One region of the Ensifer sp. 2TAB8 genome, then DNA from elsewhere that is predicted to be linked to it. Evidence: riboswitches for the same ligand, from Rfam matches in the RefSeq annotation. Region 1 holds a riboswitch; each other region holds the start of a gene.

Region 1 (7,913 bases):
GACCATTGCTGCGGGATCAGCGACAGCGACGAGGAGAAGATCTCGCTCTGCGCCTTGCCGGCGGTCGAGACCATGAAGATGTAAGGCGCAAGGAAGAGGAGAGCGCCAAGCGACAGCGCCGTCAGACGGGCGATGCGTGCGACGGAGAAGGCGTTGCTGGTCATGCGTAGTGCACCTTCCGGTCAAGCACGCGGTACTGCAGGAACATCAGGACGACGAGGATGGCGAGGAAGACCACTGTCATGGCCGAGGCGTAGCCGACGCGGAGATAGACGAAGCCTTCCTGGTAGATGGTGAAGAGCAGCACTTCCGACGCCTTGTTCGGGCCACCCTCGGTTAGCGTCTTCACCGTCTCGAACACCTTCACCGAATTGATGATGCTGATGGTGGTGACGAACAGCGTCGTCGGCCCGAGCATCGGCCAGGTCACCAGCCGGAAACGATCGAACCACGATTTGGCGCCATCGACTTCGGCGGCAGCGTAGAGTTCCCGCGGGATGGCGGTGAGGCCGGCGAGGAACAGCACCATGTTGAAGCCGACCGACTGCCAGATGCCGATGATCGAAAGGCCGTAGAGCACCGTGCCGGAAGCGCCGAGCCAGTTGGGACCGGCAATGCCGAAGAGCGCGAGGAAGGTATTGATCGGGCCGATGGTCGGGTGGAACAGGAACTGCCACACGGTCGCCATGGCGACGAGCAGCGAGGCGACCGGCAGGAAATAGACGGTGCGGAAGAAGGCCCTGCCCTTGGTTTCCGCCTCGATCAGCATGGCGATTGCCAGCGCCAGCACGATCGAAACCGGCGTGACGATCGCGGTGTAGACGGCGGTGTTCCACAGCGAGCGACGGAAGGTGCGGTCGCCGAGAAGCTCGGCATAGTTCTCGAAGCCGACGAAGCGCCAGTTGCTGTAGCCGAGCTCGAAATCGGTGAAGCCGAGCACGATCACGGCTGCGGTCGGCAGCAGGATGAAGAGGAAGAGGAGCGTGATGGCCGGCAGCGCCAGCAACCAGGCGATGCGAGCATCCCGCATCTCAGGCGCGGCGATCGCGGTTTCGAAGGTTGCGACACTAGCCATGAATCTTCTCCAGCGTCGCGGCGATGGCGACCGGCTCGGCTGCCACCCGGGTTCCCTCACCGTCGAACAGCATCGCCCGTTCCGGCATGAACTCGACATCGACGGGCTGACCGATCACAAGCGCCGCGGCCTCGGCAGGTGCTGACTTGGCGGTGACCACCTCGCCGATCGCATCGAGACGGGCGTAGACGATGACTTCGGAGCCGAGAAACTCCATGCGCTCGACCCGCGCAGTCAAGCGGCCGGCGCTTGCCGCATGGAAGCGGACAAATTCCGGACGGATTGCAAGCTTCACCGGCGCATCCGGCGCCTGTCCGCGGCCTGCCAGAAGCACCAGATCGCCGAAACGCACGATGCTCGCCGTATCCGTACGGGTCTCCAGCACGTTGATCTTCGGCTGGCCGAGGAAGCGCGCGACCTCGATATGGGAGGGGTTGTCGTAGATCTCCTTCGGGCTCGCCAGTTGCAGCAGGTTGCCGCCGATCATGACGGCGACCCGATCGGCCATCGATAGCGCTTCGGACTGGTCGTGGGTGACATAGAGCGTCGGCACACCGGCACGACGATGCAGATCCACGATCTCGCCGCGCGCATGGACGCGCAGGTTCGCGTCGAGATTGGACAGCGGCTCGTCCATCAGGAAGGCGGCCGGACGGCGCACCATGGCGCGGGCGAGCGCCACGCGCTGGCGCTGGCCGCCGGACATCTGGCCGGGCTTGCGATCAAGCAGCTGGTCAATCTTCAGCGCTCCGGCCATTTCCTTGACCTGACGCTGGATATCGCTGCGGATCTGCTTCTGGCCCGGCAGGAAATTTCCGATGACCGGCAGGCGCTGCATCGCCGTCAGGCGTCGCATGGCGAGCGGCACGGCGATGTTTTGACCTGCCGTCAGGTGCGGATAAAGCGCGTAGGACTGGAACACCATCGCAACGTTGCGGTCGGCCGCCGCCATGCGCGCGACACTGCGGCCACCGATGACGATCTCGCCGGCATCAGCGTGATCGAGGCCTGCGACAATGCGCAGAAGCGTGCTCTTGCCGCAGCCGGACGGGCCGACAAGGGCGATGAACTCACCGGCCTCAGCCTCCAAGCTGACGCCCTTCAGGATTGCGTTGCCGCCATAGGACTTGGTGATACCCTTTAGCGAAAGCACACTCATTGCGCCGCCTCCACTCGGACCTTCTTCTTCGCCGCTTGCGGATCGACGATCGGATCGAGCACATGGCTCGTCAGCCCCGGTACCGCGACGATCTCGCTCGTGACGCCGGCGTCGGTCAATTCGTGCACGACCACGCCGACCAGCCGCTCTCCCGGCATCGGCCGCTCCAGCGTGTCGATGATGAAGGAGGTCGGCGGCGCCCAGACGAGCGACGTCCCGGCATATTCGCCGGTCCAGGCCCAGTGCAGGTGGCCGCTTGCATGCAGCGCCACGTCGGAACCCTCGATCAGATCGAAGAGGCGCTGGCGCTGGTGGGGGCGAACGCTCCAGTATCCGGTGTCGCCTTCATCTGGCGCGTCGACGAAGAGCGGCTTGTGGGCGAAGATCGCCACTTGGCGCCCGCCGCGGCTCCGCAACTGCGCCTCAAGCCAGGCGAACTGCGTTTCTTCTTCCTCATCTTCGAAGCCGAGGAGCAGGCTGTTGAGCCCGATCAGCCGCCAGCCCGCGTGATCGGAGACCCAGTAATCCGGTCCGGCGAGGTGGCGCCAACGGGCAAGCCGTACCGGATCCACCGGCTGGTGCGAGCCTGGCAGATGGCCGACATCGTGATTGCCGGGCACGATCAGCATCGGCATCGACAGCTGACCGATCAGGTTGAGCGAAAAGGTGATGTCGTCTTCGTGGTCAGCGCCGTCGATGGTCACATCACCGGTGTGAATGACGAGATCAGGCGCCACCGCCTCGATCCAGGCGCGAAGTGGCTCCCAATTGTCGTTGAAATGGCTCTTCGCCGGGCTGAGATGGGTGTCGCTGATCTGGACGATCTTCATGGAAACGGCCTCCGACGATGGCTTCAAGGCAAGCGCTTCGGAGAGTTGTCATCTCCCCTCCGGCTGCGGTTGGCCGCAGTCTTTAGGGAGCTGCCATGTCAGTTTGGTAACAGCCGTTCTCAGCTGATTTTCAGATTTTCCATGAAAGTTTCACCTTCGCCCGAGAGCGCCAACCGAGAGTGGTTGCAGCGAAACAACCTGCAAGGGAAATCGTCACGGGGGTTTAGACCGAAACAGGCCCCTGCTCTCCCATCACGGACGAAAGAAGCGCATTCGACGCATCCGCCTCGGCGATGATCCAGTCGCGAAACGCCTGAATCTTCTTCTGCGGCCGACTGCTTTGCGGATAGACCAGCCAGTAGGCACGGCCGTCGCGAACCACATGGTCGAACGGCCTGATCAATCGGCCGCTCCTAAGTTCGTCCATCAGAAAGGTCGAAACGGCAATGGCGATGCCATGGTCGTTGAGTGTCGTGGTGACATCCATCGCCTGGACGTCGAAGATCAGCTCGGTACCGTTGCTTGCCGGCGGCTCCACCCCCGTCTCGATCATCCATCGCCGCCACCAGCTGGCATTGCCGAAGCGCCGCACGCGCAGCACGTCGGAGGGATGCCTGAGCTGGTGCTTTTCCCGGAAAGAAGGGGTGCAGACCGGCATGTAATCGATCGGGAAAAGCGGAAACACGTCGTTGCCGGGCCAGTCGCCATTGCCGCTACGCACGACAAGATCGATTGCATCACGCTTGAAGTCGATCAGCTCAGTCGACATGTGCACCCGAATGCTGATGTTCGGATGGGCCGTCTGGAAGGAGGCGAGCCTGGAGCGAGAAATCGCTTTGCGCGAAGCGGCAAAATTCCTCACTTTTTTCGCGAACACAACAGCAAAAACAAAGAGGATAGCAATGCTTAGCGCGCTGCGATCAACGATCCTTCATGTCCTGAAGCGGGCCGGGAACGTGCTCAGCCCAACCATCGCCATCGATACCTTCAGCGAGTTCCAGCTGAGGGATATCGGCCTGACGCGGGACCACGAGAACATTCGGGCGCGCGTCGGCGACGTTGCCGATCCGTGGCACTGGCCGAAGGACGACAACGCACAAAAGCCGCAGCCCTCACCGACGCGGGACTGCGTTGACATGCCGCGCGTGGCGCGGGCTTCGCCTCGCGCCCAGCCCGGAGAGAACAAAGACGTCAGCATGTCGCTCTGCGACTGAAGCGGTAACAATTCTCAGCTGTCGCAATCTGCCACCTGCCAGCCGCCGGATCGAATGAGCAGAAATTCGCTCCGGCGCTTCCTGGAATATCGTACCCTCCGCAAATGATGGACAAAGGCGCGAGCGCGCGGCATCGAAGCCGAGAGCGTCCCGCCAACGGGCTTTGCAGCGCCCCTTCATTTACGCCCTGTTATCCACATGGCGAAAGAAATCACCTCCCCACCCGGGCCGGAGGCACCTCACACCTATTGACGCGGATATGCGATCAACTACTATATGTAGTGTTCGAGGTTCTTCCGATTCGCAAGGATTGGGAGCTAAGACGGGAATACGGTGCGCCGGCGGGTTTCCGCCCGGCTATGCCGCAGCTGCCCCCGCAACTGTAGACGGCGAGCGACTGTCCGGAATTGGACCACTGAGGCATGAGGCCTCGGGAAGGTCGGGATGGAAGCTTTGACCCGTGAGCCAGGAGACCTGCCTCGAGCAACAAACGTCCACGGGCGGGGTGTCCGGAGGGGTTGAGTGCGTGGCAGGATGAGCCTGCCCGATCGTCTCGACATCTCCCCGGCAGCCTGTCGAAAGCTTCGGGGTGAAGTCATGTCAGTTTCTTCCAGTTCAGATCCACCTTCTGCGGACGGGTGCGCATTGTTGCGCGCCTGATCGAAAGGCCGCGCCCTGAAAGCCCGCACCCGCGGAAATCCTGAGCGCCCGACAAGAACGAGCCGGCCCGGTTGCGTAACCGACCTGGGGCCAGCTTACCGGCGTCAACTCCGGTCGAGGCGACCGGGGAACGATGTTTTGTGCCCTATCGCCAAGCCTGCGGTTCGCGTTCGCGCGACCCGACGACTTTTTGCGCCCATTTGCGAGACCCTCACGAGGAACCCATGTCGATCACCGTCTACAGCAAGCCCGCCTGCGTCCAATGCACCGCCACCACCCGCGCACTCGACCGCCAGGGCACCGATTACCGCCTCATCGATATCTCCGAGGATTCCGATGCGTTCGCGCTCGTGCAGGGTCTCGGCTACCGCCAGGTCCCGGTCGTCGTCGCCGGCGAGCGCCATTGGGCCGGCTTCCGCCCGGACATGATCAGTGCACTTGCTTGAGGGCTAGCGATGGGGCTGATCGTCTATTTTTCCAGCCGCTCGGAAAACACCCATCGTTTCGTCGAAAAGCTCGGCCTTCGCGCAACCCGCATACCGCTCAACGAAGGTAAGGGTTCGCTTACGGTTACGGAGCCCTATGTGCTCGTCGTGCCCACCTATTGCGGCGACGACGGCCGGGGCGCCGTGCCGAAACAGGTGATCCGCTTCCTGAACGATGCGGGCAACCGCTCCCACATCCGCGGCGTGATTGCCGCGGGCAATAGCAATTTCGGAGCGACCTACGGGATCGCCGGCGACGTGATCTCGGCCAAGTGCCAGGTGCCCTACCTCTACCGGTTCGAACTGCTCGGAACCGAAGAGGACGTCGCCAATGTCAAAAACGGGATGGAAAGATTTTGGACGTCTCAACACTCGAACGCCCCCTGAAGGCGACGGAACCGGCGCTGGACTACCATGCGCTCAACGCGATGCTGAACCTCTATGACGAAGAGGGGCGGATCCAGCTCGACAAGGACCGGCAGGCGGCGAAGCAATACTTCCTCCAGCACGTCAACCAGAACACCGTGTTCTTCCATAACCTTCGCGAGAAGCTCGATTATCTGGTGACCGAGGGCTACTACGAGCAAGAGGTTCTCGACCAGTATTCCTTCAACTTCGTGCGCGATCTCTACGACCACGCCTATTCGAAGAAGTTCCGCTTCCCGACGTTCCTTGGCGCGTTCAAATACTACACGTCCTATACGCTGAAGACCTTCGACGGAAAGCGTTACCTGGAGCGCTACGAGGACCGCGTCTGCATGGTGGCTATGACGCTGGCGCGCGGCGATGAAGAGCTTGCCCGCGACCTCGTCGACGAGATCATTTCCGGCCGCTTCCAGCCGGCAACACCGACCTTCCTCAATGCCGGCAAGAAGAGCCGCGGCGAACTCGTCTCCTGCTTTTTGCTCAGGATCGAGGACAACATGGAGAGCATCGGCCGCGCGATCAATTCGGCGCTGCAGCTTTCCAAGCGCGGCGGCGGCGTGGCGCTGTCGCTCACCAACATCCGTGAGATGGGCGCGCCGATCAAGCAGATCGAGAACCAGTCCTCCGGCGTCATCCCGGTCATGAAGCTTTTGGAGGACTCGTTCTCCTACGCCAACCAGCTTGGCGCGCGCCAGGGCGCAGGTGCTGTCTATCTCCATGCCCACCACCCCGACATCATGCGCTTCCTCGATACCAAGCGCGAAAACGCCGACGAGAAGATCCGCATCAAGACGCTGTCGCTCGGCGTCGTCATCCCGGACATCACCTTCGAGCTCGCCCGCAACAACGAGGACATGTACCTGTTCTCGCCCTATGACGTGGAGCGCGTCTACGGCGTGCCGCTCACCGAGATCTCGGTGACGGAAAAATATCGCGAGATGGTCGAGGATGCCCGCATCCGCAAGCGGAAGATCAAGGCGCGCGAATTCTTCCAGATCATCGCAGAGATCCAGTTCGAAAGCGGCTATCCGTACATCATGTTCGAGGACACGGTGAACCGGGCAAACCCGATCGCCGGGCGTATCACCATGAGCAACCTCTGCTCGGAGATCCTGCAGGTGAACGAGCCGAGCGAATTCAACGACGACCTCTCCTACGCCAAGATGGGCAAGGACATTTCCTGCAACCTCGGTTCGCTGAACATCGCAGCAGCGATGGACTCGGCCGATTTCGGCAAGACCATCGAGACCTCTATCCGGGCACTCACCGCCGTCTCCGAGATGAGCCACATCTCGTCCGTGCCCTCGATCGAAAAGGGCAATGACGACAGTCACGCGATCGGCCTCGGTCAGATGAACCTGCACGGCTATCTCGCCCGCGAGCGCATCTATTACGGCTCCGAGGAAGGCATCGATTTCACCAATATCTATTTCTACACGGTGACCTATCATGCCATCCGCGCGTCGAACCGGCTGGCGGTGGAGAAGGGCAAGAGCTTCGCCGGCTTCGAGAACTCGAAATACGCCTCCGGCGACTATTTCGACAAATACACCGAGGCCGAGTGGCTGCCGGCGACCGAAAAGGTGAAGGCACTATTCGAGGAAGCCGGCATCGCGATCCCGACGCAGGAAGACTGGCTGGAACTGAAACGGGCGGTGATCGAGGGCGGCCTCTACAACCAGAACCTTCAGGCCGTGCCGCCGACGGGCTCAATCTCCTACATCAACCACTCGACTTCCTCTATCCACCCGATCGTGTCGAAGATCGAGATCCGCAAGGAAGGCAAGATCGGCCGCGTCTATTACCCCGCAGCCTTCATGACCAACGACAATCTCGACTATTACCAGGACGCCTACGAGATCGGGCCGGAAAAGATCATCGACACCTACGCGGCGGCCACCCAGCACGTCGACCAGGGCCTGTCGCTGACGCTGTTCTTCCGCGACACGGCGACGACCCGCGACATCAACCGCGCTCAGATCCACGCCTGGAAGAAGGGCATCAAGACCATCTACTACATCCGCCTTCGGCAGATGGCGCTTGAGGGCACGCAGGTCCAGGGCT
Region 2 (7,913 bases), on a different contig from region 1:
GAACGGAAACGCTTGAAGCGGTTTCCGTCCGGAATTGCATTATTTCAATGCGTTAGATCATTTCATTCAACGAGTGATCAGACGAGCGCAGCAATCGCGGCACGAACCGCCGCCTCGTCCATGTCGTGCAGGCCGATGACGACAAGGCGCGTGCCACGCTTTTCGCCGGCAGCCCAGGCACGATCATAATACTGGTCGATGCGGGCGCCGACCGCCTGGATCAGGAGACGCATCGGCTTGCCGGGCACGTCGGCAAAGCCCTTGAGGCGCAGAACGTCGTGCTCGGCAATCACGCCCTTCAGGCGATCGATGAAGGCCGAGGGATCGGCGATCGAACCGAGCTCGACGACAAAACTGTCGAACTCGTCGTGGTCGTGCTCCTCGCCCGCCTCATGCTCCATTTCATGATGCGACTTGCGGTTGGCGATATCGCTTTCCGTACCGACACCGAGGCCAAGCAGGATGGCAGCGGCGACTTCGCCGTTCTTCGCCTCGATCATGGCCGGCTTGCGGCTGGTGCGCGAAGACACCTCGTCGCGCACGGCCTTGAGGCCGGAGGCGTCGATCAGGTCGGTCTTGTTGAGAACGATGAGATCGGCAGCGGTCAACTGGTCCTCGAACAGTTCCTCGATCGGGCTTTCATGGTCGAGATTGTCGTCCTCGACGCGCAGCGCATCAACCTTGTCATGATCGTCGGCAAAGCGGCCGGCGGCAACGGCAGCGCTGTCGACCACGGTGACGACGCCGTCGACGGTCACTTCGCTGCGGATATCCGGCCAGTTGAAGGCGGCGATCAGCGGCTGCGGCAAGGCGAGGCCCGAGGTTTCGATGATGATATGGTCAGGACGGTTTTCGCGCTCGAGCAGCTTGGTCATGGTCGGGATGAAATCGTCGGCAACGGTGCAGCAGATGCAGCCATTGGTGAGCTCGATGATGTCGTCCTCGGTGCAGGCCTCGGCGCCGCAGCCCTTCAGCACGTCGCCATCGACGCCGAGATCGCCGAACTCGTTGATGATCAGCGCGATGCGCTTGCCGTCGGCGTTCTGCAGCAGATTGCGGATCATCGTCGTCTTGCCGGCGCCAAGGAAGCCGGTGATGACGGTCGCCGGGATCTTGCCCTGGTTGGCTCTCGCAGTGGTCATGGATCAACCCTTCATTTTCAGCGGCAAACCGGCCGCGACAAAGTAAACTTCAGCGGATTTCTCCGCAACGATCTGGTGAAGCCGGCCGGCATGGTCGCGAAACTCGCGGGCCATGCGGTTCTCGGGCACGATGCCGAGGCCGACCTCGTTGGAAACAAAGATGAGGCGCGCCCGCGCCTCAGGCAGGTACGTAGCAAGCGCGGCGAACTCCGCCGTCATGTCGCGCTCTTCCAGCATGAGATTGGTGACCCATAACGTCAGGCAGTCGATCAGGACCACATGGCCCGGGTTATCGATGCGCCTGAGGGTACCCAGGAGATCAAGCGGCTCCTCATGCGTCGTCCAGCCTTCGCCGCGGCGTGTCCTGTGATGATCGATCCGCTCGCGCATTTCATCGTCCCAGGCCCGTCCCGTGGCGACATAATGCATGGTGAGGCCGGACGCTTCGACAAGCCTCTCGGAAAAGCTGGATTTGCCGGAGCGGGCGCCGCCAAGGACCAGGACCGGTCCGGCACTGTAAGTGCTCATCGCCGCCGCCTCAGAACACCCGCCTCAGCGGCGGGTGGCAAAAGCCGTTCGACGCGCCGGCGGCGCGTTCGGGAAAGCATCTGAAAGCCAAAACAACCTCCGTGATGGCGTTGGGGACCAACAGTCCCCTCGGGCGGAATGCCCATGCCGGATGGCAGGTCTCCTGGCTCACGGCGTCACGGGCCCGCATCGCCTCGCCCATAAGTGCGAGGTTCCGATGTCAGGACCCGAGCGGCCCGCCTCACCTTCCCGGCGTCTTTCCGGTGCCACAGCGAACCTTTGCGCGTCGTTTCCGACCCGCGGCGCTGCGGGGAACATCGTGAAAGGCGGACGATTCGTAGAAGAAGAGGCGTCCAACCCGGCTGATCACGATGCCACGCCAGTGGCTTTTCCGGCTCGACCCCGACCTGCCTCGGTTGCCCCATGCAACCGGCTGACAGCCCGATATCGAACCCGATGGCGAACCCTGACCGTTCTACAGTCGCGGGGTCGGCTGCGATAAGGATGCCCGATTTGGGTCCATCCGTCACATTCCCAATTATTCCCCCCGATCGCCACGATGAGGGGGAACCATCCAACACCTGATGATTAGGAAGCGGCCGACCCAAAGTCAATCGACGCTTGCGACACCTCCCCGGCTTGGTTGCGCCGCGCGACGATTTGTCGAGCAACAGGCAGACGGCCGCAGCCAGCCAGACACGGCGAAATGGATTGCTCGTCCGCCTTCGCCCGAGGCCCTCGCCCTCTCACTCTCACCTTGCGCCAAAGCGCTATCAGAATGTGCCAATGTGGCATCAGGCTCTGGCGCACCTTTGTTCCCGAGCGCAGAAAAGAGGAGAACGATGAACTCGAATTTGCAGGCGACCATGTCAAACCGCCTTTATCCCGTGGCGAGATCCATCACCCAGGTGGCCAAGCTGCTGAAGATCTCCGCCGAACAGGCGGTGCGCCGGGCCGGGCTGCCGCGAGATATTCTTCGCAACGAAGGCAAGGGCCTGACACCAGCGCAGGTGTTCGCCCTCTGGCGCGCCATCGAGATCGAAGCTGACCGGCCCGACCTGCCGCTCTATCTGAGCAAGCTCTTTGCCCACGCACCGTTCACACCGGCCATGTTTTCCTTCTCCTGTTCGCCGGACGTGCGCATCGGGTTCAAGCGCCTGTCAGTGTTCAAGCCGCTGATGGGACCGATGAAGCTGGAAGTGTCCGAGGACGACCGATTTCTGCATATCGAGATCGGCACGGTGGACCCTAAAATTCCGGCCCCGCCGCAACTGGTCTGGTTCGAGGCGCTCTACCTTCTGGAATCGGCCCGCTGCTACACCGCCGAGTTCATCCGGCCTGCGCGGCTCCATCTGCCGGCATTGCCCAACCTCGGCAAGGACGTGCTCGAGTTCCTTGGCTGTGAACCGGAGCTTGACGGCGGAGCGCGCCTCTCCTTGCGCAGAGAAGATGCCGATCTGCCGCTGATCACCGAAAACGAGGAATCCTGGCCGGAGTTCGAGAAAAACCTGCGCCGCGAAATGGAGGCGCATGAAACCGATACGCCGATCGTGCAGCGGGCGAAGCGCGTTTTGCATGACATGCTGCCGTCGGGCGAAGCCAGTATCGAGGCTATGTGCAGGCGGCTCGCCATGTCGAAGCGCACCCTGCAACGGCAACTGAAGGAGGAAGGTGAAACCTTTCAGACGGTGCTGGCATCGACCCGCGCGGAGCTGGCGATGCATTATCTCGGCGAAGACGGGCTGAACGTCGAGGAAATCTCCTATCTGCTGGCCTACCGAGAGCCGAATTCCTTCTATCGCGCCTTCCAGGGCTGGACCGGCATGACGCCCGCCGAGGCGCGGGGAACGGTGACGCACTGAGAAAGACCGCCACGTCTGCACCGGGAGATAGCGGTTTGGCGTGTTCCGATAGTTGATTGGCACGAAGCGATTTTGAAGAAATCCAGGCGATACGCCAGATTGATCTCCGACGAACGACGGGCATGACGCCCGCAAGGATTGGAGAAGATCATGGCAATCGCACGGAAAACCGCTCTCGTCACCGGCGCCTCCTCGGGCATGGGCAAGGTCATCGCAAAGCAGCTGATCAAGGACGGTCTGACCGTCATCGTTGCCGCCCGCCGGGTGGAGCAGATGGACGATCTGAGAGCGCTCGGCGCACATCCCATCGCGCTGGATGTCGCGGACGAGGCCAGCCGAAAATCCGCGGTCGCCGAGATCACCCAGCAATTCGGTGGCGTTGACGTACTGGTCAACAATGCCGGTTTCGGACTTTACGGCTCGGTCGAAGACGTACCTCTCAGCGAGGCCCGCTATCAGTTCGACGTGAACCTCTTCGGCGCGGCCGCACTGATCCAGGATCTGGTGCCCTACATGCGCGAGAAGCGCGCGGGCAAGATCATCAACATCACCTCGATGGGCGGCAAGATCTACACGCCGCTCGGTGCCTGGTATCACGCGTCGAAACACGCGCTGGAAGGCCTGTCGGACTGCCTTCGCCTGGAACTGCAACAGTTCGGCATCGAAGTCGTGGTCGTTGAGCCCGGCGTCATCCAGACCGCATTCGCCAACGTGATGGAAGGCCCGATGATGAAGTTCTCGGGCAACACCGCCTACGGCACGATGGCGAAGAACGTCTCCAAGGCCACCACCGACAGCTACGAGCACGGCGGCGGCTCCTCCCCGCAGGTCATCGCGGACGTGGTTTCCAAGGCCGTGAAGGCCCGCAAACCGAAGACCCGCTATGCCGCCGGCAAATTCGCCAACATGATGATCAACATCCGCAAATGGTTCGGCGACCGTGCGTTCGACCGCATGATCCTGTGGACCGTGCGCTGATTGGCGGGAAACCGCGCCAGCCCCAGCAAGAATGGCGCGACCGCCCTATACCCGCTGCAACACGCTGAACTGAAAGGCCTGGGTCGAGTTCCACGGGGTCCGGTGCTGGTGTTCCATGTGCTCGACCAGCCGGAAGCACGGCCCGATCACATAGGCGAGTGCGGCGGGGTCATAGCGCACCACTGGCAGGCCGCTGCAGCGCTCCGGGCCATCGGGCGCGAAAGTGGCGATGATGGCGTGCCCGCCGGGCACGACGGCCGCCGTCAGCCGCTCGATATAGGCCGCCCGGTCGTCGGGATCGGTGAGGAAGTGAAAGGCGGCGCGATCATGCCAGATATCGTAGCTGCGATCCGGCTTCCACGCGGTCACATCGGCTGCAACCCAGTGCACGTCACCGGCGCGGGCACCGAGGCGCGCCTTGGCGGCGTCCAGTGCGGCCGGTGACAGATCGAGCACCGTGATCGCTTTCATACCCGCGTCGAGCAGCGCATCCACCAGCCGCGACGCGCCGCCGCCGATATCGATCAGTGACGACGAGGCGAACGCCGCATGCCCGCGGATGAGGTCGAGCGAAACGGCCGGCGTATCCTCGAACCAGCTGACGCCCGCCTCGCCCTTCGACTGATAGGCATTGTCCCAATGGGCTCGTCTGGTTTCGTCCTGCACGTGACACCCGCCTTGGAGCGTGCGACCGTGACCAGACGCTCCATCCTTCCCGCATGAATTCTACAACGGAACGACGGATGATGCTGGGTTTCCGTCGGTCCCTTGCTGTCGCCAACAAGGCCGCAACCCTGTCGATCGCGGCTGATGGCGCTTGCCTGGCTACCGGCCGAGCAGCCCATCCAGCCAGCGCCGGTCGAGCACCGTCTCCAGCTCGTTCGCGACATCATCCAGCGCCGCATCGACCGACTGGCGGTAGTTGCTGGCACCACCTTCGATGCCGAAACTTTTCAGCAGCGCGGAGCGGTAGGCGTCGCTGGTGAAGAGCCCGTGCAGATAGGTGCCCATCACCCGGCCATCGACCGAAAGCGCGCCATCGGCGCGATTGTCGATGCGCACTGACGGCCGCTCACAGTCCGCACCTTGCGTCTTGCCGAGGTGGATTTCGTAGCCCTCGAGCGCCACGTCATGCTCCAACGACCAGGCGCGGCTGTTGCGCACCGTCTTTTCCGGCGCCATCTCGGTCTCGACATCGAGCAGCCCGAGACCCTCGATTAAGCGCTCGCCGCCCTCGATACCGAGCGGATCGGTGACGCGCCGGCCGAGCATCTGGTAGCCGCCACAGATACCGATGACCCGACCGCCGCGACGCACGTGGCGGTCGAGGTCACGGTCCCAGCCTTGAGCGCGGAAATCGATGAGATCGCCGATGGTCGATTTCGAGCCGGGAATGACAACGAGCCCGGCATCCGAGGGAATGGGATTGCCCGGCCGCACGAAGACAAGATCGATTTCCGGCTCGGCGGCAAGCGGATCGAGATCGTCGAAATTGGCGATGCGCGAGAGCACCGGCACGGCAACCTTCAACGCCCGCCCCTCGCCGCGCGCCAGCTTTTCCAGCACGACGGAATCTTCCGCCGGCAACCGCGCCGCCGCCTTCAGCCAGGGCACGACGCCGAAACAGGGCCAGCCGGTGAAGCGGTTGACCGCGGCAATGCCGTCGTCGAAGAGCGTGACGTCGCCGCGGAACTTGTTGATGAGATAACCGGTCACCATGCGCCGGTCTTCCTCGGGCAGGATCGCATGCGTGCCGACGAGCGAGGCAATCACCCCGCCGCGGTCGATGTCGCCGACGAGCACGACCGGCACCTCGGCCCGGGTCGCAAAGCCCATATTGGCGATGTCACCGGCTCTAAGGTTGATTTCCGCCGGCGAGCCCGCGCCTTCGACCACCACCAGATCGGCACCGGCCGATATCTGTTCGAAGCTTTCCATCACGGCGCCAAGCAGCTTGGGTTTAAGCGCCTGATACTCCCGGCCCTTGGCTTGCCCGGCCACCTTGCCCTGGACGACGATCTGGCTGCCGACATCGGATTGCGGCTTCAACAGAACCGGGTTCATGTGCACGGACGAAGGCACGCGGGCCGCCAGCGCCTGCAGCCATTGCGCCCGGCCGATCTCGCCGCCATCGTCGGAAACGGCGGCGTTGTTCGACATGTTCTGCGGCTTGAACGGACGGACCTTCAGGCCCTGGTTGGCGGCAAGCCGGCAGAGCCCCGCCACCAATACCGATTTTCCGACATCAGAGCCGGTTCCCTGCAACATGATCCTGCGTGTCATGCGGCCATCGGTAACACTGAAACGGGCAGCGGCAAAGGTCTGTTTCAACACGATTTCGCCGCAATTGACAAAGCCCTTTCACGCATTGTTTCGCGCTTTCGCAAGGCTTGTCGAAAATGTCGCGCCCGGTAGCCAGAATGCGACATGGCGTGGCGAGTTTGGCATTCAATTTTTTGCAGCGCACACCTATATCAGCGGCATAGCAACACGCACCGGAGGAATAGGCCTCCGGCTTCTCAAGGTTCACGTCCATGCTGTACATCTTCAGCAAGCAGAATTTCGTTCAGATCGCCTGGAACTCCAAGGTTCCGACCAGCCAGTCGCGCGTGCGCAACCTCGTCGTTGACGCTCCCTTCGGTCCGCTCGGCGTCATCCGCACGTCGAATGTAGGCTAAGCCTGCGATCGGGGCTGAAGCCCCTTCGAGCTCTCCTCCCAGAGCCTCCTCCACCGCCCCCTCCGGGGCGGCTTTTTTATGTCCGGCGACGGCCCTGAAATGCGAAGGCCGCATCAACCTCGCCAAGAGGGATGCGGCCGCCAAAAAACGCATGGTCACTTCGGGGTAACGCACCGAAGGTTCGCTCCAAGTCCGGGACGCACTACCTGATCCGGACCTGCGGCAGTCCCCCGCCGCGAGAAGAACAATTAGCTGGACATCGTTACCGGATGGTTATTGAGGATTTAACCAAAGATGAATTCCGGCTTTTTTTTAATTTTTTTCGCGACATGCGCGCCGATCTCCGTGGCGCAATCACGACAGGAAACGTCAGGATCTCGACAGGGTTGCGAGCGATGTGGCGCATGGCGCCATTTTTTGCGGCAGGAATTGTCGTTATTGCTTAAATTCGGCCTTTCTCATGCTCGAAACGCGTCCTCCGACCATGTCGCAGACAGAACGCGCGAAGCACTCCCTCAACCCGACCTTCCGATTGAAGAGGTTGATTTCTCAACGAGAATACTTAGGCTTGGCTGGCGGTATAAGAGGAGATTGGCTGGCGACAGGGTTCCGCGGCCAGGGCTGAAAAAGAACTCCCGCACCGTCCGCAGCAAGGGTGAACCTTGGCTTGTTTGATGCCGAACCCAAGGCTGCATAGTTGCTCCGGGTGACGGAGGATGCTCGGC
Region 3 (7,913 bases), on a different contig from region 1:
GCGACCTCCGCGCGTCCAGGAAGACGCGCGGTGCGGTAGGGGGAAGCGGCCGGCATGTTTGCCGGCCGCTTCGATCAGCTAGCTGATCTTCAGGCCCTTGGCTGCCTGGTAGGTCTGGACGTAACCGCGCGCCACCGAGCGCACGGCGCGGCCGATCTGCGAATAGGCGTCGTCATTGAGGTTGGCGAAGGAGACGCGTGCCGACCAGCTCGGCGCATCGAAACCCGAGCCGTTGAGGAGCACGATGCCGTGGTCCTCGGCAAGCCGGAAGGGAATGTCGAGCGGGTGGATGTTGTCCTTCACCCAGGTGACGACATCCTCGCCGACATATTTGCGCAGCCAGAACTCGAAGTCGATGATGCCGTAATAGTGGTCGAAATAGATGCCCGGATTGGACTCGACCCCCATGCCCTCGATCAGGTTCCAGAAGCGCTTGGTGCAGATGGCGATGCAGGCCTTCTGGTAAGCCTTCTCGACGTCCATCAGCTCGACCAGGCCGAAGAGTGTCATCATCACCTGCTGGGGCAGCGACAGGCCGGCGGTGTGGTTCAGCGCTACGTCGCGGCTGTCGGCGACGATGCGGTCGATGAACTTCACCTCGCGCGGCTTCGGCGTCATCGCCTTGTAGCGTTTTTCAAGGAGCTTCTGGATCGGTTCGGCGTGGGCCTTGATCTTCTCGTCGAAGATGTTGTCCTCGGCGACGGCAATGACGCCGAGGCGCCAGCCGGTGCAACCGAAGTACTTCGAATAGGAGTAGACGCCGATCGTGTTGCGCGGCAGATGCCCAAGCAACGACTGGAAGCCCGGAACGAAGGTGCCGTAGACGTCGTCCGTCAGCACGATCAGGTCGGGGCGCTTCTTGTTGACGAGGTCGACAAGGCGCTTGATCGAATCCGGATCCATCGCCACGGCGGACGGGTTGCCGGGGTTGACCAGGAACAACGCCTTCACCTTGGGGTTCTCCAGCGCCTTGATGTCTTCGTCGGTGAACTGGAAGCGGTCCTCCTGCTCGGCGCTGACGTTGATAGTCTTGAGATCGTAGTCCTCCAGTTCCGGCATTTCGAGATAGGGCGTGAAGATCGGCGTTCCGAGCGCGATCGTGTCGCCGGCGTTAAGCAGGCGGGCGTTCTTCAGTGCCTTGAAGATGTAGCACATGGCGGCGGTGCCGCCTTCGACCGGGTAAAGGTCGAACTTTGCCTTCGGTCGGTGGCCGGCGCACATTGCCCACATCAGGTATTCGTGGGTGATGATCTCGTTGTGGTGCAGCGCCCGATCGGGAACCGGATAGTTGTCGCCGATGATCGAGTCCGTGAGCTCGTGCACGAAGGCGTCCGCATCGAAGCGGAAGGTGGTGATGGCGTAGTTGACGGCCTCGGAAAGCGTCTTTGCCGGCGGAATACCCTCATCCTCTTCATCCCAGTCGGCCGTGCTCTGCAGTTGCTTCTTCGTCCACTTCTCAAACCGCGCGTGGGCGCCGTCCTTCGGCGGCATGCCGGCCACACCGGCCTTCGGGTCGTAATAGGCGCGCTTGGCTTCCGTCAGCGCAAACTGGCCGAGCAGGAAGAAGGCTTCGCGAGCGCGTGTCGCCGTCCAGTTCGGGTTGCCGCGGCCGGCATTGAGGAAAGCCTTGGCGGATTTCTGTGAGCTCGACTTGGCGAGCTTGATCAGTTCGTCCTTGATTTCGAACGGGCTGAGATCGGAAAGGCTATCGTAGAAATTTCTGTCCAACATGGTCCACACTCCCTGTGATCTATGCATTTTGAACGATGGTCGGCTTCGCCCGCTCGCCTCAGGCGAGCATGATGACGATGACGAGGCCGAAGATGGTCAGCAGCGTGTTTCCGATGGCGTAGGGCATGCCGTAGCCGAGCGCCGGCACCTTGCTCTTGGCCGCCTCCTGGATCATGCCGAGCGCTGCCGTCGTCGTTCGCACACCGGCGCAGGCGCCAAACAGGATCGCCGGGTGGAACTTGAAGACATAGTGGCCGAGGAGCACCGAGGCGATCATCGGGATCGACGTGGCGACCACGCCCCAGATGAACAGCGAAATGCCGACCTCCTGCAGGCCCGCGACAAAGCCCGGGCCGGCGCCGATCCCGACGACGGCGATGAAGATGTTGAGGCCGAGCGTGTTCATCAGCCACAGCGCCGGTGACGGGATGCGGCCGAAGGCGGGGTAGGTGGTGCGCAGCCAGCCGAGCACGAGGCCTGCGAGAAGCGCGCCGCCGGAGGTGGAAAGGCCGATCGGGATGCCGCCGATCGTAATCGTGAGCGCCCCGATCATTGCGCCGACGAAGAGACCCCAGCCAAGGAAGGCAATGTCGGTCGTCTCGACGGGCCTGTCGGCAAAGCCTAGCGCCTTGATCGCCGCTTCGACGTGTCTCTTGGCGCCGCCGATGGTGACGATGTCGCCGCGCTCGACGGTGGTGCCGGGCAGCACCGGGATCTCGACCAGCGAGCGGATGATCTTGCGGGCATAGACGCCGCGCGCCCAATCCATCGTGCTGACATCGGCGAGCGTCTTGCCGGCAAGCGCCTTGCTGGTGACGTAGACGTCGACCACTTCGGCTTCCGCGTTCAAGAGCTCCTTGTCCTCGACCTCGATGAGCTTGCTGTCGAGGTTTTCGACGAGCACGGCACGCCGGCCCGAAAAGGCAACGACGTCACCTGGCTGCAGCACGGTGTTGCCGTCGGCTTCGATGATCTGGTCGCCGCGACGCAGACGTTCGACAAAGACACGGATGCCGGGAAGAATGTCCTTGACCGGCTTGCCGGTCAGCCCGCTTGCCTGATCGACGCGGTAGGCGCGAAGGCCGAAATCGTGATAGGCGCGGGTGATGCCGGGTTCGCTGCTCTCGGTGCCGCCGCCAAGCTTGGCCTCATATTCCCGGCACGCCGCCGGAAGGTCGATACCGAGAAGCTTTGGCCCAAGCTGGGCGAGGATGATGGCCGAGCCGATCGTGCCCCAGATATAGGTCACCGCATAGGCGATCGGGATCTGGTCGGCAAAGGCCTTGGCCTGCTCGGCCGGCAGCCCGAGGGAGTTGATCTGATCCGTCGCGACGCCGATTGCAGCCGAGATCGTCTGCGATCCCGCATACATGCCGGCGCCATAGCCGAGCGGAAGCCCGGCGATCAGCGCGCAGAGATAGGGAACGATGAGGCACAGCACCAGGACAGACAGCGCGAAGGCGATCTGCTTTGGTCCGTCGGTGCTGAGGCCGCGCACGAACTGGGGTCCGACGCCGTAGCCGACGGCGAAGAGGAAGATCAGGAACAGGGTGGATTTCAGGTCACCGGAAACCTGGATGCCCAGCTGCCCGATGAGAACACCGGCAAGAAGCGTTGCGGTGACGTTTCCGAGATTGAATCCCGCGACCTTGATCGGCCCGATCAGGAAGCCGATGCCGAGTGCCAGGAAGACGGCCACGGGCGGGTATGTCCGAAGTGTGTCGACGAAGAAATCGATGGGATTCACTACTTTTCCCTTCAGAAAGTTGAGTTGCCATCACTTCATTTCGGGATTGCGCCATTTCTGTACTGCGCGGCGAAGTTGAGTTTATTGGTGCGTTACCGATGCCCAATCTTAGCTTTGCCGATTGTCGCTTCGGCCGATGATTTTCTCAACAGACATGGGGTTACGTGAGCGTAACGTACGTTAAGATTGCCGGCATTTGCGCATGGCGCTGGCGCTTTTTGTGGGCGCGCCGGCACCAGTCGGAAAGCATCGGGCCGGGTGGTCGGCCGATCGGCGTGCGCAGGGCGGATCGGGGGGGGCGCCGGGCAGCGCCGCCGCGGCAAATTTCGCCGGCTACTCAACTTTGGCATTGCAATACGTTATGTTATTGTATAACAAATCCTGCATGACGAAACGCCGCATGTTGATAGGTCCGTAGCGCATGCCCCTAGCAGTTGTTTCATCGGCCGATTCATGCGAGGAAGAGCGTGATGGTGCTGCGTCCGCGGAAATGCGGAAGCGGCTGAAAAGGGAACACGGAACGGACGACCCAAATGGGGCCGAAACCGTGGCTGCCCCCGCAACTGTGAGCGGAAAGCGCATTCACACCATGTCACTGGTCTAAGACCGGGAAGACGTGGATGCGCCGCGACCCGCGAGCCAGGAGACCTGCCATCGAACCGATCAACCACAACGGACGGGGTGTTCCGATGGAAAAGAACTGGCTTTCGCGCGACGGTCATCCGTCATCCTGCCGCTTCGCCATCTCCTGCCGTCACTCCGGCGGAGAGAGAAAATGGCTGAGCCGAATTCCCGACAGCACAAGATAACGGTTTGCACCGATTGCCGTTTTACCCGCGGTCCCTGCCTGCCGGGCGCCGAGCTGATAAAGCGTCTCAACCGCAGCATCGCCGCGCTCGGCGAGCCGCTCGATCGTGATTTCTCGATCGCCGGCACCGTCTGCATGGCGGCTTGCACGCGACCCTGCACCATTGCCTTCCAGGCGACGGGCAAGGCGACCTATCTCTTCGGTGATATCTCGCCGGAAGAGGATATCGACGACCTCGTCCGCTTCGCCGCCACCTATGCCGAACGCGGCGACGGCATGACGCGTGCCGCCGAGCGTCCGCGCGGCCTCAAGACAAAGACGCTCGCTCGCATTCCGGCGGCAGTGCTCGTCTCCGAAGACATCGGAGGACGGTTCCAATGAGCGCGACACGCAAAGGGTGGCGACGACCTCTGGTGCGCGGGCAGAAATGCGCCGCGGCGCGGGGAGGGACGCGGTCATGACCTGTTCAGCGACGGGAGCTGCCCTCAAGGTGGAAGGCCTTTGCTGGGGGCCCCGTGCGGGCCTGACCCTGGTCGAAGACATGGATTTCTCGATCGAAGCGGGCAGCCGCCTTGCGATCCTCGGGCCGAACGGCGCTGGCAAGACCTCGCTTCTGCGCTGCCTCTACCGGGCGGTGCAGCCGAATGCCGGCCGAATCGAGATCGACGGCGTCGACCTCTGGTCGATCTCGGCGCGCGAGGCGGCGAAGACGATTGCCGTCGTGCTGCAGGAAATGCCCGGCGACTTTCCCTTCAGCGTGCGTGACGTGGTGATGATGGGACGCATCCCGCGGCGAGAGGGGCTCAACGGCTGGACGGAGACGGACCGCGAGCGCGTGCAGCATGCGCTCTCTCATCTCGATCTTTCCCACCTCGCCGGCCGCCAGTTCGCAACACTTTCGGGCGGCGAAAAGCAGCGGGTGCTGATTGCCCGGGCACTCGCCCAGGAGCCGCGCATCATCATCCTCGACGAGCCGACCAACCATCTCGACATCCGTCACCAGCTCGAAATCCTCGAGCTCTTGCAGACGCTGAAGCTGACGATCGTTTCGACGCTGCACGACATCAATCTCGCCGCCGAATTCGCGACCGATGTCGCAATCGTGACCGCGGGGCGGCTGACGGCCTTCGGAACTCCCGATGCGGTGCTGAACCCGCGCGCGCTTTCCACCGCCTTCGGCGTCACTGCCACCGCCCACGGCACCGCCGTTGCCGGCAGCGCCCGTTTCTCCTTTTCGCTTCCTCGACAGGGATCCATTTCATGAAGATCAATATTGCCTCCTCTACCTTGCTGTTTCTCATTGCCGCCGCCACGCCGGCGCTCGCCTATCCGGTGACCGTCAAGAGCTGCAACCGCGAGGTGACCTTCGACGCAGCGCCGAAACGGGCGATCGCCAACGACGTCAACCTGGTGGAGATGATGCTGGCGCTGAAACTGCAGGCCCACATGGTCGGCTATACCGGCGTTTCCGGCTGGAAGACGCTCGATGAAAAACTGCGCGAAGGTGTGAAGGAACTGCCGGAGCTTGCGGAGAAATATCCGACCAAGGAAGTGCTCTTGAATGCCGACGCCGATTTCTTCTTCGCCGGCTGGAACTACGGCATGAAGGTCGGTGGCGAAGTGACGCCCGAGACATTGGCGCCCTTCAAGATCGGCGTCTACGAACTCACCGAATCCTGCATCCACGTCATGGCCAGGGAGAAGCCCTCGATGGACGACATGTTCGTCGATCTCCTCAATCTCGGCCGCATCTTCGGCGTCGAGGATCGGGCCGAAGCGCTGGTCGCGGGTTATCGCAGCCAGCTCGCCGAGATCACCAAGGCCAATGCCGGCAACGCCAAGCCGACCCGCGTCTTCGTCTATGATTCCGGCGAGGAGAAGCCCTTCACGTCGGGTCGCTTCGGCATTCCGACCGCGATGATCGAGGCTGCCGGCGGCGCCAACATCATGGACGATGTCGACAAGAGCTGGGTGGAAGTCTCCTGGGAGCCGGTGATCGAGCGGAACCCGGAGGTGGTGATGATCGTCAACTACGGCGAGGTGAAAGCCGAGGACAAGATCGCTTTCATGAAGAGCAACCCGGCCTTCACCAATGTCGACGCGGTGAAGAACGACCGTTTCGTCGTGCTCGATTATGTCGAGGCGACGCCCGGACCGCGCAACATCGACGCCATCGCCCGGCTTTCGAAGGCATTTCACGGGCAGGGCCTGTAACCGATGCTGGCTGAGGATACGTCGGCTGCTCCCGTTGCCGTTTCGCGGGTTTCCCCGGCGCGGGCGCTCCGCGGCGGGGTCGGGTTGTTCGCGGCTGTGCTGCTGCTGCTTCTCACCGTGACCGCCGGCGTGTCGCTCGGCTCGGCGCCGATCCCCGTGACCACCGTCTGGTCGATCGTTGCCGGAAAGCTTGTGCCCGGCAGTGTCGAGGCCTTCTGGTCGGCCGGGCGCGAAAGCATCGTCTGGGACGTGCGCCTGCCGCGGGTGATGCTGGCGGGGCTTGTCGGCGCCGGCCTGGCGCTGACCGGCGCCGTGTTGCAATCGGTGACGCGCAATCCGCTTGCCGATCCGCATCTGCTCGGCGTCTCCTCCGGCGGGGCGCTCGGGGCGATTGTCGCGCTGTTGCATACCGGAATGATCCTCGGCCTTCTCACGGTGCCGCTCTTTGCCTTTGGCGGCGCGTTGCTTGCCACCGTGCTGGTCGCCTTCGTTTCCCGCGCGCTCGGCACCAGTGCCGATCGCCTGGTCCTTGCCGGCGTCGCCGTTGCCTTCGTGCTGACCTCGGTCGGCAATCTCATGATCTTCCTCGGCGATCCACGGGCGACGCACACGGTGATCTTCTGGATGCTCGGCGGCCTGGGCCTCGCGCAATGGCCGCATCTCGTCTACCCGGCGCTGGTGCTCTTCGTTTCGCTCGGCTGGCTGGTCGTGCGCTCGCGTGAGATCAACGCGCTTGCCATGGGCGACGAGACGGCAACGACGCTCGGTATTCCCGTACGCCGTTTCCGGCTGACGCTCTTCGTCGTCACCGCGCTCCTGACCGGGGTGATGGTGGCCTTTTCAGGCGCAATCGGCTTCGTCGGGCTGATGGTGCCGCATTTCGTGCGGCTCTTTGCCGGCAGCGACAATGTCCGGGTCATTCCGCTCTCGGCCTTCTTCGGCGCCTTGACGTTGATCCTCGCCGACCTCGTCGCTCGGGTGATCATGGCGCCCGAGGATATGCCGATCGGCGTCGTCACCGGCATTGTCGGCGGCATCGCCTTTGTTGCCATCCTCACGCGGCGCGCGTAAGGCGTGCATCGGCGTTGGTCATGCATGGACACTGGTCATGCATGGACATGGGCCGTTGCGCGCCTATGTCTTAGCGCATGCATGGCTGCCGTTCCGGTTCGACAAGGGCAGGGCCGGCAGCAGAGCGGCATGAGGGAAAAAATGACGAGAGAAGTTGAAATCTGCACGCCGGAAGACGTTTTGAACTTCTGGTTCGGCGAGCTCACCTATGACGACTGGTTCACCGTCAGCCACGAACTGGACGACGCCTGCATTCGCCGCTTCCAGGCGTCGCACCTGGGGCTGGCCCGCGGGGTCGGCGAGATCTGGCGCGCGACGCCGGAGAACCGGCTGGCGGCGATC
Region 4 (7,913 bases), on a different contig from region 1:
GGCCGAGGCAAAGCTGGCGCATGTTGCCATAGGCGAGCACGGCGGTGCCGCCGGCATTGGTGGAGAGATTGCCGCCGATCCGGGCGGAGCCTTCCGATCCGAGCGACAGCGGGAACAGGCGATTGTGATCGTCCGCCGCCTTCTGGATGTCTGCGAGAATGCAGCCGGCATCCGCAACGATCACGTTGCCGACCGGATCGATGTCGCGAATCCGGTTCAGCCGTTCGAGCGAAAGCACGATGTCCGCCTTGCCTTCCCGGGGGATCTGCCCGGCGACGTGGCCGGTGTTACCGCCCTGCGGCACGATCGCCGTGCGGGTCGCGCTGGCGAGTTTCATGATACGTGAGACCTCGTCGACCGAGCCGGGACGCAGCACCATCGGCGTCGTGCCGCGATAAAGCCCCCGGGATTCGACAAGATAGCGCGCCTTGTCCGCTTCCGCGATAAGTGCATTGGCGCTGCCGACGATCTCGACGAAGGAGGCGATGAGTTCGGGAGAGGGAAGCGTCGTCATGGGTCAGCCTTCGCATTGCGCTTGCGCGCGCTATCGGATCGGTCGATCTGAAGACGCGATCCTCGGTTGGTATCGCCTGCGATCATAACCGCAATCGCAGCCGCTCGCTGAGGGTGGGTGCGGAGGCGATGCCGCCCGCAATCTTACCCTCGTGGTGCCGCCGCCCGTTGCAGCCGGTCGATGATCGCTTCTCCCAATCCTTCCGAAGGGATCGGGCCGAAGGCGATCGTCTGAGCGCCGCTGGCGTCGGCCCGCTTCATATAGTCGAAAAGATTGGCGGCCGCTTCGCGCAGATTTCCGGTCGGGCTGAGATCGAGAACGACAGCCGCCTGTTCTTCGCCGAGGACCCGGCCGCCGCCGAAACGGATCAGGGCCTCGCCCGCCCGCACATCGGTGGCTTCCAGCCTGACGGCAGCACCCGGCGCATAATGCGAGGCCAGCATCCCTGGAGCCTCGATCGTCGCACCCGCGGTTTCCGCCCTGATCACCGGGCGGTCGAGCAGGCGCTCGATCTCGGCGGCATCGAGGCCACCCGGCCGGAGAAGCCGGATCTCGTCGCCATCGACCTTGATGATCGTTGACTCGAGCCCGATTTGCGCCGGACCGGCATCGAGGATCAGTTTCAGCTTTTCTCCGAGATCGGCATCGACATGGTCCGCACTGGTCGGGCTGATCTTGCCCGAGGTATTGGCACTCGGTGCGGCCAGAGGTCGTCCGAAGCGGGCGATCACCCGGCGCGAAAAGCCGTCGGGCATGCGAATGCCAAGCGTGTCCAGGCCGGCCGAGGCGAGGGCGTGCACGGTACTCTTGGGCCGCTGCGGCAGGATCAGCGTCAGGGGGCCGGGCCAGAACGCTTCCGCCAGGCGTCGGGACAGGGGATCGAAGCGCACATGGGCCTCGGCCATTGCCATGTCGGAAACATGCGAGATCAGCGGATTGAAGCGCGGCCGGCCTTTCATCTCGTAGATGCGGCTGATCGCATCGGGATTGGTGGCATCGGCGGCAAGGCCGTAGACGGTTTCGGTCGGGATGGCGACCGGTTCGCCCTCGGCGAGAACGGCGCAGGCGCGATCGATCGCGCGGTCCGGTTCCTTATCCGTGTCGATGATCTCTGCCATGCCGTTTCCTTTCCGACGCTTCCTTAACGGACGCGCCGGGAAAACAGAACGATTTTCTTTGCAGGGAGCGGGCTGCTGGCTCAGAGGCTGCGAATGATCCGGCGCAGTGCGTCGTCACGGGCACCCAGCATCAGCACGTTCTTGAGAGCGACCTTTGGGTTGTCGGTGCGGAAGAGAAGCCCGTTGTCGCGGACGTTGCGATTGATGACCATCTGTCCGTCTTCGGCGTTCGGTTCGATCGCGACGGCAAAGTACATGCGGGAATAGCCGGCCCGGATGCGGTCGAAGAAATGCGTCTCGTCACCAAGGTCGCTGAAAAAATTGGCGAAATAGAACGACCAGGTGATGTCCTTGGAAGGTGTGACCGCCGTCCGCGCGGCCGTCACGTGGCAATAGCCGAGGTGCGGCTTGCCAACGAGCGTGCGGTGGAAGATGAGCTTGGGAAACTGGATCGAGGCATGAAAGCCGTTGATCCGCCTGTGCGTCGTGTCCCCGGCGGTCGAAAGCTTCTTGCCGGTTCGGTCAGCGACTTCCTCATAGCTCAGGTAGCGTCGCTCGCTCGGCATCCATTGCCGGCGGTTGATCCGGCCGGTGCGCAGAAACTCGGTGTGAACTGCCGTCTTCGGCATGATCGCCGGCGGCTTCTCGGCCGCTGCGTCGTAATATCTGAGCTTTGCCATGATTGTCAGCGCGCCATCTGCCTGCCGGACATCTTCGTCCGCCGGCGAGACTAGCGGCTTATGGTTAATGAAGAATTTCCTTTCGCTAGCGGGACATGGCCCCTGACATCAATGGGAATGTCGCAAACGGGCGAAATCTTCCCGCGCCTGCGCCATATCGGTCGCAAAAGACGGCATATGCCTATTTTTTGATCTATCTATATGTTTATAAAGTGAAAAAGTTTCGTATCCGCTTGCGGACGACGGTTTCAGACGTGTCGTCATTCTGGAATTCGATGTCGCTATCCGGCGCCTGCCAAGACGGTTTCCGCGATTACATATCCTTACTCAGGGTGTCGTCTTCCAGAAGGGAAGGCGAAGAATTGGGAAGCCGGTCAAATCCCGGCGCTGCCCCCGCAACGGTGGTGGAGCGAAAGCCTCGGCGAAGGCCACTGGACGGTTCGTCCGGGAAGGCGCCGGGCTGGTCCGCAAGGACGGCTCCTGAGCCCGGAAACCAGCCTTGACACACATAACCGTAACGGGTTGCGGCGGGCAGCCGGATCGGAGCCGAGAACGTGTGGGCGCATGCCCGTGCGGGTTCCTGTCCTGCCTCTCCGAAACATGGCGCATGAGGACAGGACATGGATACCAAGACCGATATGCTTCGCAAGCTGAAGGGCCGGCGTGACGGCTACAGCCTCGATCGGGCCTTCTACATCGACCCCGACTACTACCGGCAGGATCTGGAAAACATCTGGTACAAGGACTGGTTGTTCATCGGCCATGACTGCGAAATTCCGCGAGCCGGCAACTACTTCACTGTCCAGGTCGGCGACTATCCGGTTGTTGTTACCCGCGATCGCCAGGGCACGATCCGTGCGCTGCACAATTCCTGCCGGCATCGCGGTTCCCGCGTCTGCACGCAAGCAAAGGGCTCCTCGGCAAAGCTCGTCTGTCCCTATCACCAGTGGACCTACGAACTCGACGGCTCGCTGCTCTTCGCACGCCAGATGGGCGAGGATTTCGACAAGGCGGCCCACAGCCTGAAGCCGATCCATTGCGAAACGGTCGGCGGCTACATCTTCATCAACCTGTCGGAGACGCCGGCCGATTTTGCGGCCTTCCGCGAACTCGCCACGCCCTATCTCGCGCCGCACCGGCTGGGAGAGACCAAGGTCGCCTTCGAAAGCACGATCATCGAAAAGGGCAACTGGAAGCTCGTCTGGGAAAACAATCGCGAGTGCTATCACTGCGCCGCCAATCATCCGGAGCTCTGCCGCACCTATCCGGAGGCGCCGACTGCGACCGGGGTACAGGGCGCCAAGGATGATCCGGTGATTGCCGCCCATTGGGCGAAGTGCGAGGCCGAGGGCCTGCCGAGCGAATTCCGGATGTCGCCGACCGGCCAGTTCCGCGCCGCGCGCATGCCGCTGGTCGACAATGCCGAAAGCTACACCATGTCCGGTGCGGCCGCCGTTAAAAGGGCGCTGTCGGCCGATGTCGGGCAGAAGCAGATCGGCACGCTTCTGATGTTCCATTACCCCACCACCTGGAACCATGTGCTTTCCGACCATGCCATCACCTTCCGTGTTCTGCCGCTCGGGCCGGAACTCACGCAGGTGACGACCAAATGGCTGGTCAACAAGGACGCGGTCGAGGGCGTCGACTATACGCTCGATGACCTGACCCATGTCTGGACCGAGACCAACGACCAGGATCGCCAGATCGTAGAAGAAAACGCCTTCGGCATCCGCTCGCCGGCCTATGAACCAGGCCCCTATTCACCGGACCATGAAGGCGGCGTGATGCAGTTTGTCGAATGGTACTGCAAGTTTATGGAGCAGCGCCTTGCAGGCGATGCGGCTCCGCTGTCAAAGGTCGCCTGACATGCAGATGGCATCCTCCTTCCACCATTTCGACGAGCTGCATGTCTGGATCGACCGGCAGCAGATGCTCGAATGCACCTCGGCGGTCGTTGAAACCGCCGATGTCATGACCTTCACCTTTCGCGCCGAAAAGCCGGCCTGGTTTCGCTACCTGCCCGGCCAGTTCGTCACCCTGGAACTGCCGGTCGCCGACGAACCGGTCATGCGCACCTATACGCTGTCGTCCACACCATCGAGGCCGTTGTCGATTGCGGTGACGGTCAAGGCACAGGCCGACAGCATCGGCACGCGCTGGATGTTCGACCATCTGAAGCCTGGCGTGAAACTGAGAGCCTTCGGGCCGCTCGGCGACTTCAGCTTCGTCCGCCATCCCGGTGAAAAGTACCTGTTTATCTCCGCGGGGTCCGGCATCACGCCGATGATGTCGATGACACGCTGGATGGCGGATTGCGTACCGGAGACGGACGTCACCTTCATCTCCTGCGCGCGCCGGCCGGACGACCTCCTGTTCCGTTCCGAGCTGGAGGTGCTGGCGACGCAGATGTCCGGGTTGAGCCTCGGCTTTATCGTCGAGGGCCACGAAGCGCGCCACGGCTGGCACGGGCTGCGCGGCCGCATCGATGGCGCCAAGCTGCCGCTGCTTGCGCCGGATTTCATGGAGCGCACCGTCTTCTGCTGCGGTCCGGAACCGTTCATGCGCGGCGTGCGCGAGATGCTGAAGGCGGCAGGCTTCGACATGGGCCGCTACCACGAGGAGAGCTTCCAGCCTGCGGCCGCACCGGCGGCGGAGGAGATCGCTGTGCGCGCCGGCGTGGTGGGCGACAGCGAGGTCGCTGCCGCCAAGGTCGCTTTCACCATGAGCGGCAAGGAGGTCGAGGCGAAGCCAGGTCAGACGATCCTGCAGACGGCGCGTGCCAATGGTGTGCGGATCGGTGCTGCCTGCGAGGGCGGCATCTGCGGCACCTGCCGGGTGATGAAGGTCGCGGGTGACGTCGAGATGAACCACAATGGCGGCATTCTCGATGACGAGATCGACGAGGGTTACATCCTCGCCTGCTGCTCGCGGCCCCTGGGGGATGTCCAGATCGAAGCCTAAAGGATCAGGGCGTGTTGCAGGGCGGCGGCTGGACGGTCGCGGGCCCTGCGCCGCCGGTAGCGGCCGATGGCTTGGAGCATCCGCCCTGTGCGGCGTCATCGGCTGCGACGGCTACCTGCATGGCGCGTTCGTGGCGAGCGAAGTCGATGGAGCCGGTCACCAGCATGTCGACGCCGCTGCCGGCCCCGCTTGAGGCACCGGCACGGCTGATGAGCAGCGGCTCGCTAAACGTTGCGGTCGCCCGTGCAAACGCGTGCGCGCCCGTTCCCTGCTCGGCTTGGGCGATAATGGTAAGCGGCAACGGCTTTTCAGCCAGCAATGCGCCCTGCGCCCAGATCGCCTTTAGCGCCTGCGGCGACATCGCCGCGACGTTCACGTCGATGTCGTCGAGAGTTCCGGGCACGCGGTAGGGACAGCGCCGCTTGCCGCAATTGATGCCGGAGGAAAACTGCCACAGCGCGTAGCTGTCCCAATTGCCCATCGGGAAGACCTGGCGGATATCCGGCTTGTAGCGGGCGTACCAAAGCGGCAGGCGCGACAGCAGCCGGTATTTGGCACGGTGCGCAGCGATATATTTGGCGGTGATGTGATTGGTGTAGAGGATCGGGTAGCGCCCCGTCCGGGTCTTGATATGGCCGGCGAAGATGGCGGCATCTTCGAGCGACATGTATTTTTCCGGATCGATGCCTTCGAGATCGAGCACCATCAGTTCGTCGTCGCGCGGATCGGCGTAGTCAAGGAAATGGTTCGCCTGGTCCACGGGATTGCCGGGACGGGCGAGATGGTAAGCACCCCATAGCAGCCCGTGCGTGCGGGCGATCATGCGCCGCGTCTGGTAGAGTTCGCGGCTGACGGCGTATTTGCGCCACATGGTCTTGCAGTGGTTGAAGGTGTCGCCGTTGTGATCGCCGGTGCAGGAGAAGCTTTCGGGCAGGCCGTCGGAGGCCTTGGCGATGAAGCCGGAGATGCGCTTGTCGGCAAGCATCGTTTCCCAATCGATGCTGTTCATCTCATAGGCGTCGACGATGATGGCGTTGGACTTGGTCTTCCAGGGCTCCAGTTCACCGGCGCGTGCGATCGTCGCCGCGAATGCCAGACCTAGGAAGGTCGCGAGGCGCAGAATCATCCCTGTGGTGGAGATATACCGCTTTGCCATTCTCTGAGATTGCCGACAGTATCGTTAATGCATCGTAAATCCCAGCCCCCGACCCGGACTGTGCTGGAGCGGCGCGCGAATGTATACCGACCTCCGGCTGTATGTGAGCAATGTCTTTCATAATTTGATATGTCGCCACGGTGCCGTGACCAGCCCCATGCCGCTGAACGAAATGCACGGAAGTCGGCACAGGCACGCGTCTGTCGCTATGCGGCGGCACCAGCCGCGATGCCTGAAGATGGAACAAAACCGGTGGCTTATGCGTTGCTGGTCGGTTTCAGGTTTCCCGGCTGAGGGTCATCCCCGGTTCTGCAGCGACCCGGGTGAAATCATGCAGAGGCTGAAGTTCCCGTGGTTGCGCGATTCTTTTCGCAGCCTGCGGAGCGTGGATACGGTTATGGAGGTTTTGATGAAGGCTTTGCTGAAGACCGGGAAGAGCCGGTGGTTTTCTTCGATCATTGCCGCGGCAGTCCTGATGACATCCGCGGCCCCGTCACAGGCGTTCATGCCGACGCCGCCGCGCGTCGAACAGCAGAATGACGCGACGAATGTTCAGTATCGCCGGCCGGGCTATGAGCGCCGCGGCAATTATTATTATTACAATGGCTACCGCGGTTATCGCTACGAGCGCCCTGGCTATCGTTACTACAATGGTTGGTGGTACCCGATGGCTGCCTTCGGTGCCGGTGTGATCATCGGCGGGGCGATCGCACAGCCGCCCCGTTACACGCGTCCCGCGCCCGGTTACGGCAATCGCCATGTGCAGTGGTGCTATGACCGCTACCGCTCCTACAGGGCCTACGACAATACCTATCAGCCCTATGGCGGCCCGCGCCGCCAGTGCTACTCGCCCTATAGCTAAGCGGTAGGGCAGGGCCGGGGCTTCCGCTTCCGGCCCGCTCTCAAGGGCTCAGAGAATCCCGATCCGCCGCAGGATCCACCAGGCAAAAGCCATGGAAAGCGCGATGAACAGCGCCGCATAGAGCGTGCCGCTGCCATCGGAGAACGGGAGCGCGCCCGTGTTCATGCCGAAGAAGCCGGTAACGAGCGTCGGCGGCAGCAGGAAGGCGGTCATCAGCGACAGGATGTAGAGGTGGCGGTTGGTCTCCGAGGAGATCTTGCTGTCGATTTCTTCGTGCAGCAGTCGCGCCCGTTCCTGTAGCGCGAAGACGTCGCGGTCGACCGTCTCGAGCCGGTCGGAAAGCCGTTCCGCAACGTCGATGAAGCCAGGCGGAACCTCGTCTTCATCCGAGGCGGCAGCCCGTCTCAGCAGCGCGAGGATCGTGCGCAGATGCCGGTGAAGCCGCACCACCGTGCGGCGGAGCGGCGCAAGCCCCGGCTGCTGGCGATGTCCGGCCTCGCCATAGACATGATCCTCGATGACGTTCAGTTCTTCGGTCAATTCCAGAACCAGCGAGATCAGCGTGCGCTGGAACTCGATCACGATCATCTCGAAGAGGTCGATCGACCTTGCGCACTTGGCG

What was found. A riboswitch is a leader RNA that binds a small molecule or an ion and turns the genes downstream of it on or off. The one in region 1 is predicted to bind cobalamin.
Region 2: another riboswitch for cobalamin. It lies ahead of cobU (bifunctional adenosylcobinamide kinase/adenosylcobinamide-phosphate guanylyltransferase); the one in region 1 lies ahead of nrdH (glutaredoxin-like protein NrdH).
Region 3: another riboswitch for cobalamin. It lies ahead of AB4Z53_RS17480 (DUF1636 family protein); the one in region 1 lies ahead of nrdH (glutaredoxin-like protein NrdH).
Region 4: another riboswitch for cobalamin. It lies ahead of AB4Z53_RS01355 (aromatic ring-hydroxylating oxygenase subunit alpha); the one in region 1 lies ahead of nrdH (glutaredoxin-like protein NrdH).

The regions. Positions count from the first base shown of each region.
Region 1 covers NZ_JBFRGB010000005.1:192,615-200,527, forward strand. Annotated here, with positions in the region: gene AB4Z53_RS11820 (carbohydrate ABC transporter permease) at 1-164, opposite strand, end outside; gene AB4Z53_RS11825 (carbohydrate ABC transporter permease) at 161-1,075, opposite strand; gene AB4Z53_RS11830 (ABC transporter ATP-binding protein) at 1,068-2,234, opposite strand; gene AB4Z53_RS11835 (metallophosphoesterase family protein) at 2,231-3,064, opposite strand; gene AB4Z53_RS11840 (LysR substrate-binding domain-containing protein) at 3,288-3,833, opposite strand; gene AB4Z53_RS11845 (hypothetical protein) at 3,844-4,278, shown strand; cobalamin riboswitch at 4,550-4,774, shown strand; gene nrdH (glutaredoxin-like protein NrdH) at 5,163-5,384, shown strand; gene nrdI (class Ib ribonucleoside-diphosphate reductase assembly flavoprotein NrdI) at 5,394-5,810, shown strand; gene nrdE (class 1b ribonucleoside-diphosphate reductase subunit alpha) at 5,780-7,913, shown strand, end outside.
Region 2 covers NZ_JBFRGB010000010.1:78,642-86,554, reverse strand. Annotated here, with positions in the region: gene cobW (cobalamin biosynthesis protein CobW) at 78-1,142, opposite strand; gene cobU (bifunctional adenosylcobinamide kinase/adenosylcobinamide-phosphate guanylyltransferase) at 1,146-1,670, opposite strand; cobalamin riboswitch at 2,112-2,260, opposite strand; gene AB4Z53_RS17850 (AraC family transcriptional regulator) at 2,579-3,532, shown strand; gene AB4Z53_RS17845 (oxidoreductase) at 3,683-4,510, shown strand; gene AB4Z53_RS17840 (class I SAM-dependent methyltransferase) at 4,556-5,176, opposite strand; gene AB4Z53_RS17835 (cobyric acid synthase) at 5,336-6,793, opposite strand; gene AB4Z53_RS17830 (hypothetical protein) at 7,045-7,188, shown strand; gene AB4Z53_RS17825 (hypothetical protein) at 7,458-7,634, shown strand.
Region 3 covers NZ_JBFRGB010000010.1:8,641-16,553, forward strand. Annotated here, with positions in the region: gene AB4Z53_RS17470 (bifunctional aspartate transaminase/aspartate 4-decarboxylase) at 79-1,731, opposite strand; gene aspT (aspartate-alanine antiporter) at 1,790-3,478, opposite strand; cobalamin riboswitch at 3,933-4,148, shown strand; gene AB4Z53_RS17480 (DUF1636 family protein) at 4,254-4,667, shown strand; gene AB4Z53_RS17485 (ABC transporter ATP-binding protein) at 4,744-5,550, shown strand; gene AB4Z53_RS17490 (ABC transporter substrate-binding protein) at 5,547-6,500, shown strand; gene AB4Z53_RS17495 (iron ABC transporter permease) at 6,504-7,571, shown strand; gene AB4Z53_RS17500 (DUF924 family protein) at 7,713-7,913, shown strand, end outside.
Region 4 covers NZ_JBFRGB010000001.1:252,347-260,259, reverse strand. Annotated here, with positions in the region: gene AB4Z53_RS01370 (FAD-binding oxidoreductase) at 1-514, opposite strand, end outside; gene AB4Z53_RS01365 (L-threonylcarbamoyladenylate synthase) at 658-1,632, opposite strand; gene AB4Z53_RS01360 (DUF6656 family protein) at 1,713-2,312, opposite strand; cobalamin riboswitch at 2,626-2,828, shown strand; gene AB4Z53_RS01355 (aromatic ring-hydroxylating oxygenase subunit alpha) at 2,933-4,177, shown strand; gene AB4Z53_RS01350 (hybrid-cluster NAD(P)-dependent oxidoreductase) at 4,179-5,273, shown strand; gene AB4Z53_RS01345 (glycoside hydrolase family 25 protein) at 5,278-6,429, opposite strand; gene AB4Z53_RS01340 (BA14K family protein) at 6,839-7,291, shown strand; gene AB4Z53_RS01335 (transporter) at 7,340-7,913, opposite strand, start outside.